3 regions of the Bradyrhizobium sp. USDA 4452 genome follow, and region 3 is predicted to be linked to each of the others. Evidence: riboswitches for the same ligand, from Rfam matches in the RefSeq annotation. Region 3 holds a riboswitch; each other region holds the start of a gene.
The links. Region 3 has a riboswitch for cobalamin ahead of ACVISU_RS18885 (TonB-dependent receptor). Riboswitches for the same ligand answer to the same signal wherever they lie in the genome.
Positions count from the first base shown of each region.

Region 1: another riboswitch for cobalamin. It lies ahead of ACVISU_RS30125 (HoxN/HupN/NixA family nickel/cobalt transporter); the one in region 3 lies ahead of ACVISU_RS18885 (TonB-dependent receptor).
Region 2: another riboswitch for cobalamin. It lies ahead of ACVISU_RS28875 (ribonucleoside-diphosphate reductase subunit alpha); the one in region 3 lies ahead of ACVISU_RS18885 (TonB-dependent receptor).

Region 1 is NZ_JBSSGK010000001.1:6,431,449-6,436,505, reverse strand. It holds gene ACVISU_RS30130 (FAD-dependent oxidoreductase) at 1-1,377, opposite strand, end outside; gene ACVISU_RS30125 (HoxN/HupN/NixA family nickel/cobalt transporter) at 2,214-3,323, opposite strand; cobalamin riboswitch at 3,634-3,832, opposite strand; gene ACVISU_RS30120 (hypothetical protein) at 4,024-4,221, opposite strand; gene cysN (sulfate adenylyltransferase subunit CysN) at 4,331-5,057, opposite strand, start outside.
Region 2 is NZ_JBSSGK010000001.1:6,088,273-6,093,329, reverse strand. It holds gene ACVISU_RS28875 (ribonucleoside-diphosphate reductase subunit alpha) at 1-1,925, opposite strand, end outside; cobalamin riboswitch at 2,023-2,238, opposite strand; gene ACVISU_RS28870 (SPASM domain-containing protein) at 3,638-4,483, shown strand.
Region 3 is NZ_JBSSGK010000001.1:3,908,232-3,913,288, reverse strand. It holds gene ACVISU_RS18885 (TonB-dependent receptor) at 1-1,921, opposite strand, end outside; cobalamin riboswitch at 2,032-2,229, opposite strand; gene ACVISU_RS18880 (FecCD family ABC transporter permease) at 2,342-3,385, shown strand; gene ACVISU_RS18875 (ABC transporter ATP-binding protein) at 3,382-4,155, shown strand; partial or broken gene ACVISU_RS18870 (ABC transporter substrate-binding protein) at 4,161-4,989, shown strand.

The DNA.
Region 1 (5,057 bases), 2.5 Mb from region 3:
GACGCCGTTCTCGAATTCGCTTTTGTATTGCGGATGGATCGCGGCCCCGAACTCGACCGCGCTGGCGACCCGCTCGGCCGGCGTCATGGCGGTGAACTCGAACGAATTGGCGCCGCCATACATGTAGGCACCGAGCAGGATGCCGCGGCCGCCGCGGTTGAAGCCATAGTTCGGATACGCGATCTGCTGGATCGGCAGGTCAGTGTAGCTGATGCCGCCATAGATCGCGTCGTCCTCCTCCCAGAAGCGGCGTTTGAACTGTAGCCCGACCTTCACCGAGGCTAGGTAGGGCAAGGAATCGATCGCATTTTTCATCGGCCCGCCGACATCGATCGGCAGCTGGCTCAGAATCGACAGCGGAATGGTACAGATGCACCAGCCGGCGGTCGCCTGCTGCACGGCGGACGGGTTGGCGGTGTCGACATAGCTCACGGTGACGCCGGAGCCGTTCTGCTGGATCTGCGTGACCTTGGCGTTATAGCGGATGAGATCGCCAACCTCGCGCGCGAACGCCTTGCCGATCATGTCCATGCCGCCGACCGGCTGGAACATGGTGGTCTGGAAGTCGTAGCGCGCGTAGCTCCGCACATAGCGCCACATCCGCGACCGCAACAGCTCCTGCAGCGAGATCGGGTTGCTGGGCAGCGGATCTCTCATCAAGCCACCGCCCGGATCGTGGGCATAACCGCGGAATTCGGCGGCGACGAGATTGGCGTTGTACTTGCAATCGCGATCCAGCGCGCCCCAGTCGCGCAGCGCTTGCAGCAGGATCTCCTGGTCTTCCTTGCTGACGAACTCCTCGAGCCTGCCCCGCTGGCTGACCTTCGCGAGCAGCTCGGCCACGCCGCCCTGGAAATCCGCCTTGATGCTGCGAAAGCGTTGCGGCTTGCCTTCGAAGGCGCGCGTCGCGTGCAGATAGGCATTATGATTGAGCTGGATGAAAGGTTCCAGCGACACATTGAGCCTGCGGCAATAATCGAGCAGCGCCCGGTGGTGACAGGGAATTCGCCACGGGCCGGGATTGAGGTAGAGCCCCGGCTCGAACTGGCAGGCCTGCTTAAAACCGCCGAGCTCGACAAAGCTGTCCCCGCCACGGATCGACCAGTTGCGACCGCCGGCACGGCTGTTGAATTCGAGGATCTGGACCTTGTAGCCGGCCTTGCGCAGTTCCAGCGCCGCCGTCATGCCGGCAAGACCAGCGCCGAGAACCAACACCGAAGCGCCCTTGACATCGCCCGCCAGCCTGAGCGGTCCCTTGTAGGCGGACTCGGATGCAAAGCCGAGGCTCGTCATTGCGTGATACATCGCCGAACTGCCGGCGATGGTGCCGATCAGCGCCAGCAGATCCCGCCGCCTGATCACCGATTCATTCTGCACCTGCGTTCACCCAGCCGTTGATTTCGATGACGAAGGCGAACGCCTCGTGCGATCAGTTTCAAGAAAGTGCGCACGCTGCAGTGCAGACTGGTGGCGCCACCGCGGTGTGCCTGCGAGATCGTCTTCGATTATCTCATTCCGACATTGGTCGTGTGCCGCGTTGATCGCCGTCGATAAAACAATCATAGCTATCTATCCGCAGTCTTGAGGTAGGCAGGCCGATCCGCGGTCGCAGGAGCTGGTCAGTACACCTGAGTTGATGAACCAACGTCCGGTCACCTCTGGCGACGATTAGCGAGCCGTCGATCATATCTCGACGCGTCGAAGATGCGGACGTTTCGTTTATCGAGGCGCTTGCCGGACATGTATAGCCGTTCGACGGAAAACGAAGCAGTTGATTACGCGGCACGATCCCCTCGAGCGACTTCTTAAACATTCGACTGAGTTTGTTGTGCACCAGCAAGAGCGATGCCAACGTTTTACGACATCGATAGGCGGAGAAGCCGACTAGCCCAGATGTGCGGTAGGCCAGACGATGACTGATCTCCTCAGAGATGTTGCCGCTCTTTCATTGGCGACTTTCGAGCTCGATATCGGAGGTTTCTGGTTCTAGTCGCACAACCAAGCCACTCCGCCAGCGATGCTGATACAGCTAACCAGTGGAGCGCCGGGACTAACCGCGCCTGGCCAGAGCGTAAACTATTCGCAGTTTTGAACGCCTGCGATCGGCTATTTCGAAGTCGCTTTTGCGCTGGTGGTATGGAACCCGACATTGTTCGATGTCAGACGCTCGTAGCTAATGACGCCGAAGACGTGCGATGATTGGTTGTATGAGTTCACCCCGGCTTGAGCGGCTTTTCGAGTCCTTGCCAGCGATAGATCGCAAATGACAGCGCCCAACTGACCAGGAAGACGCCGACGACGAGATAGCCGAAATTGGCCAAGCTGCCGTTGAGATCGTCCACCGCGCTCCAGAAGGTGCCTTCAAGCGCTAATTTGTTGGCGAGCAGGCCGAGTGCCTCGATGCCGCCGATCAGCAGCGCCACGACGACTGAGATCGCCGTAATCGTCAGATTGTACCAGATCTTGCGGATCGGATTGAGGAAAGCCCAGCCATAAGCACCGACCATCAAGACGCTGTCGGTCGTATCGACGAGCATCATGCCGGCGGCGAAGAGAGCCGGAAATATCATCACCGTAGTGAAGTCCAGCCCTCCTGAAGCTTGCCCGGCTGCGACGGTGAAAAGGCTGATTTCCGTCGCGGTATCGAATCCGAGGCCGAACAACAGACCGATCGCGAACATCTGCCAGCTCGCCGTCACCATGCGAAACAGTGGGCGCAAGAGCCGGGACAGCAAGCCACGACCGGACAGAAGCAGATCGAACTCATGCTCTCCAATTCGTTCGCCACGCCGCGCACGCTGAAAGCTTCGCCAGACATCGCGTAGGATCACAAGGTTGATGGCGGCAATCGTCAACAAGAAGAAGGCTGATGCACCGGTACCGATGATGCTGCCAACCGCCCGGAACTCCTGGAAACCGCTTTGCAGGGCGAGTGCCGCAGCTGCGATCGCGGCGACCGCCACTGCAACCGACAAGGAATGGCCAAAGGCGAAGAAAAGTCCGACCGCGAGAGGGTGCCTGCCATCCTGCATCAGCTTGCGAACGACATTGTCGATGGTCGCGATATGATCGGCATCGACGGCGTGCCGAAGGCCGAGCACATAGGCCAGCAAGCCTGTTGCCAGCAGCGTCGGCCTGTCGGACAGCGCTACCATGGCCCAGGTCCAGGCCAAGCAATTGATGGCCAACAAGAAGGCATAGAGCGAGATGATTCGACTACGCGAGGCCGCCGATCCGTCGTCTAAGGCAAGCTTTAGATATGAGAACATGATCAAAGCCGGTCCGGTCCGGTCAGACTGAAGACGAACCGACGGATACAGCATACGATGATCATGACCATTCGCAGCACGAGGTGGACAATTGCGCTGGTCGCAACGGCAGTGGAGTTGAGTGGCATTTCCTACTTTTCATGGCTGGCGCCTCCTTCGCGGTGCAGGTTTCGTGCCGCTCTGCTGGGCTGACGTGCTGGACCGCTTCGTGCGGCTCATACCGGCCGTGAGCTCGTGTCGCGCGATTGTGCCGCCGCGTTGACGCGTTGACGCGTTGACGCGTTGACGTTGCAACCTCGATCTGAGCCGTAGTCAAGTCTAACGAGCCAACCAGTGCCTCAGAGCACCCCGTCCGACGCATTGCGCATGACAATGGCTGCTAGCAGGTTTGCTGGCTGCGGTTCGCCGCTCTTGCCCCCTTCTCGGGATTGCGAATCCCGGTGGCAAAAAAGGGTCATCGTCTCGCCACTTACAGTTGCGCAGGGCCGCGCCGGCATTGTCCTGCCAGAACCCACCGAACCCCCTTGAAGAGCCTTTCGAACACTACCGATGACAAAGCGAAATGACCTCACGGGCGCGTCAAGCAGTCGCCGGCGAACAGCGTGAGACGCCGTGGCTGAAGAAAAAGAGGTAACTTTGCCTCTCAATCTCGGAGTTGCGGACGAGATCGAGGCTCCAAGACACTGCGGCTCTGCCTGCACAGCAACTCGGCGCGGCGCTAGCCCCACGCAGAAAAAAGGACGCTTGAAGACACTTAGGCGACTGGAAGGCTGACTTCGTCTCTGTCCTTCGTCATGGCGTCATAGACTTTGACCTGGAGCATGGGACGGCGCTTCTTAAGCTCTTGCGCTCCTGCCCAGTCGCCGTCTCTTGTCGCGAACTCGGTTTTCAATTGACCGTCGACTTCTAGCACATAACCGGAAGCGGGCAATCGACGAGCGGATGCAACCATCTTAATTCCTTAGCATCGACGAATCCGATCGATGCTCGCACCTAACCCGAGTCGCCTTCGGCAGGCCAGTAGGCAGGAGAGCAGCATCCGCGACCACGAAGCGGCAGGTTTATCGCCGCTCGTCGCAGAGGACTGCGCGCTCCATCACGGCGTTGACGACGACTTCCGCTGCTTGCTCTGGCGCCTGCTCCATTGTCCTGAGATGAATTTCGGGCGTTATCGGCGCTTCGTAGGACGCATCGATGCCCGTGAAGTTCTTGATCTCACCGGCTTTTGCCTTTGAGTAGAGACCTTTTGGATCCCGCCTTGCGCATTCCTCGATTGGCGTATCGACAAAGACTTCGATGAACTCGTCCTTGCCAATCAGACTGCGAACCATATCTCGTTCGGACCTGTAGGGAGAGATGAACGAACAGATCACGATCAAGCCGCTGTCCAGCATCAACTTGGCAACCTGTCCGGCACGCCGAATGTTTTCCACCCGCGCAGCCTTCGAGAAGCCCAGGTCCGCGTTCAATCCGTTCCGGAGGTCGTCACCATCCAGCAGCATGGCATGCCGCGACATTGCGAGCAGCTTCTGATCAACCATGTTGGCGATCGTCGACTTTCCCGCGCCAGACAGACCGGTGAACCAGACGACGCAAGGCTTCTGATCCTTGAGCGCGGCGCGCTCACTCCTGCCCACCGAAAGCGCCTGGCAGGAAACACTGGTGGCCCGCCGCAGCGGAAACGCAATCATGCCGGCGCCGACGGTGCGATTGGTGCAACGATCAATGACGATAAATGATCCGGTTTTCCGGTTGACGTCGTAAGGATCGAATGCGGTGGGCAGTGCA
Region 2 (5,057 bases), 2.2 Mb from region 3:
AGGCACTCCTCATAGTCGGTGCGCTGCGGCTGCGGTCGTTCCGCCTCGTCACGGCCGCTGATTTTGCCGGCGAACGCTGCGCGCGAGATCGACTTCGAACGGCAGTAATAGAGGCTTTTCAATCCGCGCTCCCATGCCGTCCAATGCAGCATATGGAGATCCCACTTATCGACGTCGGCCGCCAGATAGAGGTTGATCGATTGGCTCTGGCAGATGAACGGCGCGCGGTCGGCGGCGAGCTCGATGATCCAGCGCTGATCAATCTCGAAAGCGGTGCGAAAGATCGCTTTCTCGTGCTCCGAGAGGATGTCGAGATGAGCGACCGATCCCTCGTGCGCTATGATCGACTGCCATATCGCCGGGGTGTTGGCGCCCTTGGCCGTGAGTACCCTGGCGAGATGCGGATTGCGCACCGAGATGGCGCCAGACAATGTCTTATGGGTGTAAATGTTGGCCGGGACTGGCTCGATGCAAGCGCTCGTGCCGCCGCAGATAATGCTGATCGAGGCGGTCGGCGCAATTGCGATCTTATGGCTGAATCGCGCCATCACGCCGCGTTCCAGCGCATCCGGGCAAGGGCCGCGCTCGCGAGCGAGCGTCACCGACGCCGCGTCGGCATCACGCCGGATTTTCCGGAACATGTTCAGATTGAACGACTTGGCCAGGACGCTCTCCATCGGAATGCCCTTGGCCTGAAGGAACGAGTGGAAGCCCATGACACCTAGGCCGACGGAGCGCTCGCGTAGGGCAGCATAGCGGGCACGCCTCATGCCCTCCGGCGCCACCGTGATGAAGTGGGTGAGCACGTTGTCAAGGAAACGCATGATGTCTTCGATGAAGCCCGGCTCCTCGCTCCACCGGTCCCATGTCTCGAGATTGAGCGATGAGAGACAGCACACCGCGGTGCGCTCCTCGTCGCGATGATCGATGCCGGTCGGCAGGGTAATTTCGCTGCACAAATTGGACGTTGAGACCTTGAGGCCGAGGTCGCGCTGGTGCTTGGGAAGGGCGCGGTTCACGGTGTCGATGAACAAGAGATAAGGCTCGCCGGTCTGCAGCCGGTTCTCAAGGATACGTTGCCACAGCTGGCGAGCGTCGATCTCGCGAACCATTTCGCTGGTCTTTGGACTGCGAAGCGCGAACGCTGTCCCGGCTCGCAGGGCATGCATAAATTCGTCAGTAACGTTGATGCCGTGATGCAGGTTGAGGCTCTTACGATTGAAGTCGCCGGACGCCTTCCGGATCTCAAGGAACTCCTCTATCTCGGGATGTTGGACATCGAGATAGACTGCCGCCGAGCCTCGCCGCAACGAGCCTTGACTGATCGCCAGCGTCAGGCCGTCCATGACGTGGATAAACGGGATGATGCCCGAGGTGACACCGCCCTTCACCTTCTCGCCGATCGAGCGAACATTCCCCCAGTAGGTACCGATGCCGCCGCCGTTGGAGGCAAGCCAGACGTTCTCGTTCCAGACGCCGACAATACCTTCGAGCGAATCCGAGACCGAATTGAGGAAGCATGAAATGGGTAGACCACGCGAGCTGCCGCCATTCGAGAGCACCGGCGTCGCCGGCATGAACCACAGTCGGGACATTGCATCATATAGACGCTGAGCATGTGCAACATCGTCCGCAAACGCGCACGATACCCGCGCAAACATGTCCTGGACGCCTTCGCCCGCGAGCAGATAACGGTCGGTCAATGTCAGCTTGCCGAACGATGTCAGGAGGCTGTCGCGCGATCGATCAAGGGCAAGGTCAGACGGCTTTGGAGCTGGCGCGAGGGGACGCGGCAGCGGGGCCAGCGATGGAGGCTGCGCAACAGACCGCTGAAGCGGGGCAAGCTCTGCCTGTGCGTGCGCTGCCCGCACACTGGATGGTGTAACGAGATGCCCCTGTTGATCGAAATCAAAAGACGGCGACATCGGCAACCCCGCGATGTTTGGAGCCGGGGCCGCGGACGACTTGCAGGGAGACAAACGTCCCTCAGTGCAAGCGCTCCACCGGGGCACCCCGCCCGAGGACGTTTGTTCTGTCGCGGCAGGTCTCCTGGCTTGCGGGTCGCTGCGGCTGTCGACCTTCCCGGCGCGTTTCTGCGCCAGTGGCCCATGATGACAACCGCTCACCGCCTACAGTTGCGGGGGCAGCCCCGGAGTAGCCGTTCGGCGCACCGGGTTCCCTCTTAGCTTCCTGTCCTACAAGATAAAGGGTGGAAGAACCATGACAGATCTACATCTAGGCGTCACATGCCGAGATTCGTCAAGTCTCGTTTGGGGTACATCAAGCTTCAGAAGAGGACACCGCGAAGTCCATGAATGGAGCGGCCGGCGCCGAGCACCGGTATGTTCCGATATCCATACACGTCCACTTGTGGCTGTTCAGGCAAATCAATCCAGAAATCCGGCCGACCATTCATCAGTCTATGCTGATCTGGAACGTAGATCCTACCAAAGGCTCTGAGACCGTTTTTTCCGTTCCGATGAGTATGAGCGGATCTTCAGCTCAAGATCTTCGAAGCTATCAGCGTCAACGATCCAGATGAAATCGTGTCTAAGGCGCTGGAAAGCTATCATGGACGTAGCCGACGCAGTCAGCTCCTCGACGCACGACGCTCCCCGCGCGATCTCGCTGCTCGAACGGCTGAGGGCCCTGAAGAACACGAAAGCTCATCGAGCTCGCAGCGGCTAAGCCGCTGTAAGCGCGACGAAACCGGCTCCCTTCGTGAATTTACCGTCGGCGCAAGCCTTGTCTCACAATGAAGGAGCAGGTCCGTCCCACCGAGATCGCCTGGTCAATATCTTTCTAGCCAGTATAGCTGCTGTTCGGCGCGCATAGCAGATCGATTTGGTCGCGGCGCATCTAGGTCGCCGCCCTTCTGATCAATTCGGCACGTGCCCGGTGCATGTTTGTAGCGGACCAATTGTCTGGCCCATTCTCGCGATCTGCCGATAAAGGCTTCGCCTACTGTTCGGTGCCCAAAGAAGTCAGGTTGGTCCTACTCGGCCGCGTCCATCAGGATTTCCGGATCGTTCGCGCCTCTCATCGCGACCCAGAGCACTCTTCGCAACACGCGAAAGCCTCCAGGGCCGTGCTGGATCACGCCCGACGCGCTTGAATCGTACCCGACGTCATGTTGCAGGATTCGGCGCAAGCCACGACTGTTTGGCAAACAAGCTTGGCATTTCGGACCCGATCGGAACAACGTATGTCGCCTCTGGGCCGTCCCATGTCGGCGATTGACTGCCCGGTCCGGCGACACGGAGATGATGTGGTCCTCAGGATCGAGCACCTCCCGGAGCCCGATTTGCGGCTCTCCTCGACAACATTAAGAGCTGTCGAGCTGACGTGTTTCTGGAGGAAAGGAGGATGCTAGGCGCAGACATGGTGGTAGGCGGCAATCGACACCCAGAGAGAGGAGCGCCGTACGGGTCCTCCTGTACCCTGTTGTCGAAACCAGCGTGGCAAGGCACGGGCTTCATTCAAGGCATCTGGCCCAACGTCCAAACTCCGGTTGCGATCGTTTCAGGCAAGGCGCGACGCTGCGTTAGCTGCGCTCGATCTGCGGCAATTGCCTGCTCCGGCACCTGAAAGGACCAGATACATGACGGCATACCCTAGGGTCTTACAAGAGTTGCGTGTGGTTGAGCCCGGCCATCGGGTATTGGAGATAACCACGACCACCGGCTGCATCGTCAGATGTTCTTATTGCTCCCAGGACAAGTTTGCAGATCGCCAAAGGCCCGTATCCCAAGCCAAGCATCTGGGTGTTCAGGATTTCAAGCAATGTCTCTCACGCGTACCGACAGCTACTGGCATTAGTTTTTCCGGATATTCGGAACCCTGGTTGCATCCGCATTGCAGCACGATGGTTGAGCATGCTTACGCACGCGGCCACGACGTCCGGATCTTCACGACCCTTGTTGGAATGAACAGGACTGACGTTCGACGTCTGCAAATGCTCCGATTCAAGACTTTCGTCGTGCACGTTCCCGACGATGGCACTTATATGAACAGCCGCCTCGTCGGAAAAAACTACATCAATGTCATGCGCCGACTGATTGAGGCAAACATTCCCTCGATTCAATTTGTGATCTTGGGTAAAATCCATCCTGATCTAGCCGATGTAATCCCCGCCAAAAAGCTGCAACGCTTGCGGCCGCTGAGTAGCAGGCGAGGACATATAGATCCGAAAATGATCACCCCGCGGCAGCCGATCGCCGGCACTCTGACATGCAATGGGAAACAGCAACATCGGAATGTCCTTCTTCCAAACGGCGATGTTACTTTGTGCTGCATGGATTTTGAGCGGCGTCATGTCATTGGGAATCTTTTGCGCGACGAGTACGAAGATCTGTTCGAAGGCCGGATCTTTAGCGAAATCGCCGACCGCATGAACGGTACGGATGGCTTTCTACTTTGCAGGACGTGTGAATTTGCCAAACCGGAGCCGGAATGCTGTAGGGCCCCTGCCCGCGCGCTGTGAGGAATGGCGATACCAATGGAAGCTCGCCGCACCAGCTGGACTAGTGCCAGAAGGCGGATCAGAGCGCGCTTCGGCGAAATGCACGAGCCGGGGCCCGCCGTAAGAGAGCCCCGAGGATCGCCTATGTTCAACTGGTGCGACTGGAGGTGGTAGATGCTTTTCCGGCAGGATGACGAACGATTCGGCCTCGCGGTTGATCTCGTGCCTCTCGATTGATCCAAAAGCCCTTGCCGTGTTCAGTAATTCAACACCGCTCTCCAATGGAAGTTTCGAGAGTACAAGAGAGCGTAACGGGCCTGCCCCACATGCCCGCCTTGACGCGACCAACGTTGCGCTTGCAATTCAGCAAGGTGAATAGCTACAGAATATTTCATCCACGATCGATCACAACGACATCGACTTGCGGATCGTCCCAAGAAAACCCGCACACGGCGGCGCCGGTGCCGTCAGCTCCCACAAACCGTGCGATGTGGGCATCCGACAACTCGTTCCCCGGAAGGTCATCACCTGCGCATCGTGAGATGCTGCCGCAGAATCAACTGCGACATTGTACGCTGATCTTCCGCTCAATAGG
Region 3 (5,057 bases):
CGGCCCAGATGCCTTCGCGGAACACGGCGCGGGTGATTGCCATGCCGCCGCGCAGGGTGACGCTGTCGCTGACCTTGAGCGAGGCGCTGGTTTCTGAGCCGTAGCGGCGGGTGGGGTCGAGGTTGGTGTTGTAGAACAGCACCGGGTTGAAATGGATCTCGTTCTCGAGATCCATCAGATAGACGCTGGTCTGCACCTGAAACAGGTTGGTCTTGACGCGGAAGCCGCCCTCGACGTCCTGCGACGTCTGGGTCTTGAGCTGAAAATTCTGCGGGATCGGGGCGAAAGTCAGCGGGTCGAACGCCGGACCCGATGCGACTCGCTCGTCGACATCGGGCGTGCGGAAGGCGCGCGCGGCGCGGCCGAATACCGAGAAGGCGTCGGTGAAGCGATGCTCGGCGCCGACATGCAGTGCATATTGGGTCTCGTTGCTGTCGAGCGGCGCTGCTTGCGTGTCGAAGGCAAACGGCGCGTTCGGATCGTAGCGGTCGCGCGCCGAGACGCTCGTGTTTTGTACGCGCGCACCGTAGGAGAAATCGGTGGTCGGCAGCAGACCCAGCGTATGCTGCCAGTAGCCGGCCACGCTCTGCTGCTCGATATTGTAGACGTGGAAGGGCTCGACGCCTTGATAGGCGCCGCGCGCCTCGCGGAACGTCGAATCGTAATAGTCGATGCCGGTCAGGATCGTGGACGGCATCCCCAGCATCATAGTCTTGACGCTGAGGCGCGGCGTGAGCGACCAGGTGTCGAGCGCGGCGTCATTGTAGGTCGAGGCGAAGCTGATGGTCGGCACGGTGCCGAAGAAGCCGCTCTGCGTCTCGCGTTGCCGCCAGCCGCCGTCGACGATGAGGTCGACGCCGTTGATCAGCGTCTTGGTGAAACCGGCCGTGACGCTGGCAGTCTGCTGGTTGGCATAGTCGAACGGCGTCGCCGCGCCGCGGCGATCGGTCAGCAGCTCGTTGACGCCGATCGACGGATCGACCAGCCGTCCGCCGGGCAGGCCGAGCTTCTGGTCGCTGCCGGTGACGGTGAGGAAGGCGGTGAGATCTGACGTCGTGTAGTTGACGTTGCCGACGGCGTTGCGCTGGTCGAGCGCGTTGTTGACGCGGTAGCCGTCTGACTTGATGCCGTTGCCGTAGAACGAGGTCGACCACGGACCCGCATTGAGCGCCGTGGAGACCGCGGCCATGCGGGTGTTGAACGCGCCGAAGCCGCCTTCGGCCCTGATCGTGGCCGGTGGACCGCCGGCGCCGGTCTTGGTGATGATGTTGACCACGCCGCCGACCGCGTTGTCGCCATACAGCACCGCGCCGCTGTTGCCGCGTGTGATCTCGATCCGCGCGATCGAATCGAGCGGGATCGTCGTGAGGTCGAAGCCGGCCTTGTCGACGTCGTTGAGGCGGCGGCCATTGAGCAGGAACAGTGTGTTGTCAGAGGCGAATGCGCCGAAGCCGCGCAGGTCGACCGCGGTCTTGGCGCCGTTCGGGCCGCCATAGAGCGATTGCAGCTGCACGCCGGGCACCTGCGCGAGAATCTCGGGCAGCGACTGTCGCGGCGAATGCGCGATGTCGTCGGCGGTGATCACGGTCGAGGACGATCCGACAATGCCGGCGAACTGGCGGCCGCCACCCGTTCCACCCGTTCCGGTGGCCGTCGCCGTCGTGTTCGATCCGGCTCCGCTGCCGACATTGTTGCCTTGCACGGTACCCGGCGCCGGGCGGCGCGGCGCCGGTGCTTCATCAGCGGCCGGCTTGGCGCGCGTGACATTCTGGTCGCCCGGCTTGGTGATTTCGACGGCCGGCAGCTGATCGGGCGAGGGGGCCTGCTGCGCCCGTGCGGTCGAGAGAACGATTGTCGGTACGATCATCGCCAGTGCGAGCAGAAGCGCGCGGCGGCGCCGGGAGAAAGCGTTGGAGAACATCTAGGCGAGACCTCGGTAACGTCAGTGGTACGTCACCGCGAACCAGTCTCACCGTTGCGCTCTCGCATCAGGTGAAGCTCATGCCTGTACTCCCCGACCGGCATCTTCACGTGTGACCACGGCTGACGGCAGGTCTCCTGGCTCGCGGGTCGTTACCCTTCGCCGCCTTCCCAGGACCGAGTTTCCCAGTGGCATTTGACGAAGGATTCACCGCATACAGTTGCGGGGGCAGCCGCGGCGTTGGGGAAGTTTCCCCGCACCGCATTCCCTTTTCATCACATGAAAGAACCGTCATGTTCATCTAGGGTTCGGCCGGGCAGCAAAGTCAACCCGGCGAATGTCGGACAATGGCCGCGCGGCCACGGTTTTTGTCGGGTGTCGCTTGCCTGCCACGGCGATCGCTGTAAGAGCATGGATCCAATGAGCGTGCAGGATTTTGCCTTGGCGGCCGAGGTCGCGGCGCGGCGCCGGTGGGGCGCCACCGCGGCGCTGTTCGCGCTGGTGGTCCTGCTGTGCGTGCTCTCGCTCGGTATCGGGCCGGTGCGGGTGTCGCCGCTTGCGGTGATCGAGGCGCTGTTCGGCGGCGGCAGCGACGTGGCGCAGGTGATCGTGCGCGAGATCCGGCTGCCGCGCACCATCCTGGCGTTCGCGATCGGCGGCATTCTCGGGCTATCGGGCGCGGCGCTGCAGGGCCTGCTGCGCAATCCGCTGGCTTCGCCGTCGCTGTTCGGCGCGCCGCAATCGGCGGCATTCGGTGCGGTTCTGGTGATCGCTCTGGGCCTCGCCGATGTCCGGTCCTATGCGCTGCCGGTGGTGGCGATCATCGCGGCGTTCGGTTCGGTGTTCGCGCTGCTCGCGATCGCCGGCCGCAATGCCGGGCTGTTGATCCTGATCCTGGCGGGGCTCGCGATCTCGAGCTTTGCAGGAGCTGCGACGGCGCTGGTGATGAACCTCTCGAGCAATCCGTTCGTGGTGCTCGAGATCGCATTCTGGCTGCTCGGCTCGCTGGAGGACCGCAGCTTCCAGCACGTGGCGCTGGCGCTGCCCTTCATCATCGCGGGCGCCGCCGTCCTGCTCAGCCAGGCGAGCGCCTTCCGCACGCTGACGCTCGGCGAGGAGGCCGCGCAAAGTCTCGGCGTCGATGTCGCCCGGCTCCGGCTCCTCGTCATCACCGGCGTTGCGCTTGGTGTCGGAGGCGCGGTCGCCGTGACAGGCACGATCGGCTTCATCGGTCTCGTTGCTCCCCATTTGATGCGTCCCGTCATCGGTCATGATCCGGCGCGGCTGCTGGTGCCGAGCGCGCTCAGCGGCTCGGCGCTGCTGCTCGCCGCCGATATCGCGGTGCGCATCATCCCCTCGACTTCGGACATCAAGGTCGGCGTGCTGACCTCGATCATCGGCGTGCCGTTCTTCCTGTATCTGATCATGCGCGAACGCCGCGCGCTCGGCGGAGGCGTGGCATGACGCTGCTCTCCGCCACCGCGCTCAACGCCTCGCTCGGTAGCCGCAAGGTGCTGCACGACGTCTCGCTGTCGCTGGAAGCGGGCCATCTGGTCGCGCTGGTCGGCCCGAACGGTGCCGGCAAGACCACGCTGCTGCGCGCGCTGGCCGGGCTCATTCCATCCGATGGCGACATCAAGATCGACGGTGACACACTGGCCTCGCTGCCGCTGCGCGAGCGCGCCAAGCGCTTCGCCTATCTGCCGCAGGGGCACATGGTGCATTGGCCGTTGCCGGCGCGCGATATCGTGGCGCTCGGCCGCTATCCGCATGGCGCGACCGATCCGGCGCGGCTGTCGCCGAAGGATATCGAGGCGGTGCTGCGGGCGATGCAGGCCGTCGATGTCACTGCATTCAGCGATCGCCGCGTCACCGAGCTGTCCGGCGGCGAGCGCAGCCGCGTCGCGCTGGCCCGGGTGCTGGCGGTGGAGGCGCCGGTGATCCTCGCCGACGAGCCGACCGCCTCGCTCGACCCGCGCCACCAGATCGATGTGATGCAGAAGCTGCGCAATGTCGCCGACACCGGCGTGCTGGTCATCGTGGTGACGCATGATCTCGGGCTCGCCGCGCGCTTTGCTAATCACGTGCTGGTGCTGGCGGAGGGGCGGCTCGCGGCACATGGCGCACCCGCTGAGGCGTTGTCGGAGAGCGTGCTGGCCAGCGTGTTCCGGATCAGCGCGTATCGTGCCGAATTCCAGCGCGAGGCCGTCATCGTGCCGTGGGCGGACGTGTGATGCGGATGTGGCGCCTCGTAGCCGTTGTCGCGGTGTGGTCGATGTCGTGCGCTGCCGCCTCCGCTGGCGGACCGCGCATCGTCTCGATGAATGTCTGCAGCGACCAGCTCGTGCTGTCTCTGGCCGATCCGGACCAGATCCTCGGCCTCAGCCGCTTTTCCGCGCGATACCTGGCAATCCTGGGCGGCCGAGAAAGCAAAAAGCTATCCGCGCCTGTCCGGCGAGGCCGAGGATGTGCTGCTGCTCAAGCCCGACGTCGTCGTGGTCAGCCTGTTCGACAAGCGCGCGACGCGCGACCTCTTGAAGGCGCAGGGGTTGCACCTGGTCGAATTCACGGTGCCGCGCACGCTGGACGAAGTGAAGGACCAGATCCGTGCGATGGGCGATGTGGTGCAGCATCCCGATCGGGCGCAGGCCGAGATCGCGCGCCTCGATGCGGCGATCGCGCGGGCGCGGACGGTGGCGAGCGCCCATCATTATCGCGTGTTGCCGCTAGAGCGCCGCGGCTTCGTGTCGGGCGACAGGAGCCTCATCAGCTCGCTGCTGGCGGCAACCGGCCTGACTAACGCGGCCGGCGAACTCGGGCTCGACGCGGGCGGATTTGCCTCGCTGGAGGCGATCGTGAAATTGCGGCCGGACCTTATCCTGGTGTCGGAGGCCGGCGATCGCGCCGAGGATGACGGCCGCGCCTTCCTGCTGCATCCGGCGCTGGAGCGGTTCTATCCGGAGAGCAAGCGCATCGTGCTGCCGGAGCGGCTCACCGTGTGCGGCGGCGTGATGCTCGCCGATGCGCTGGATCGGTTGACGGAAGAATTGCAGCGGGTGACGCGATAGGCCTACCGTCGTCATTGCGAGCGTAGCGAAGCAATCCATCCTTCCGCTTGCTGAGGCATGGATTGCTT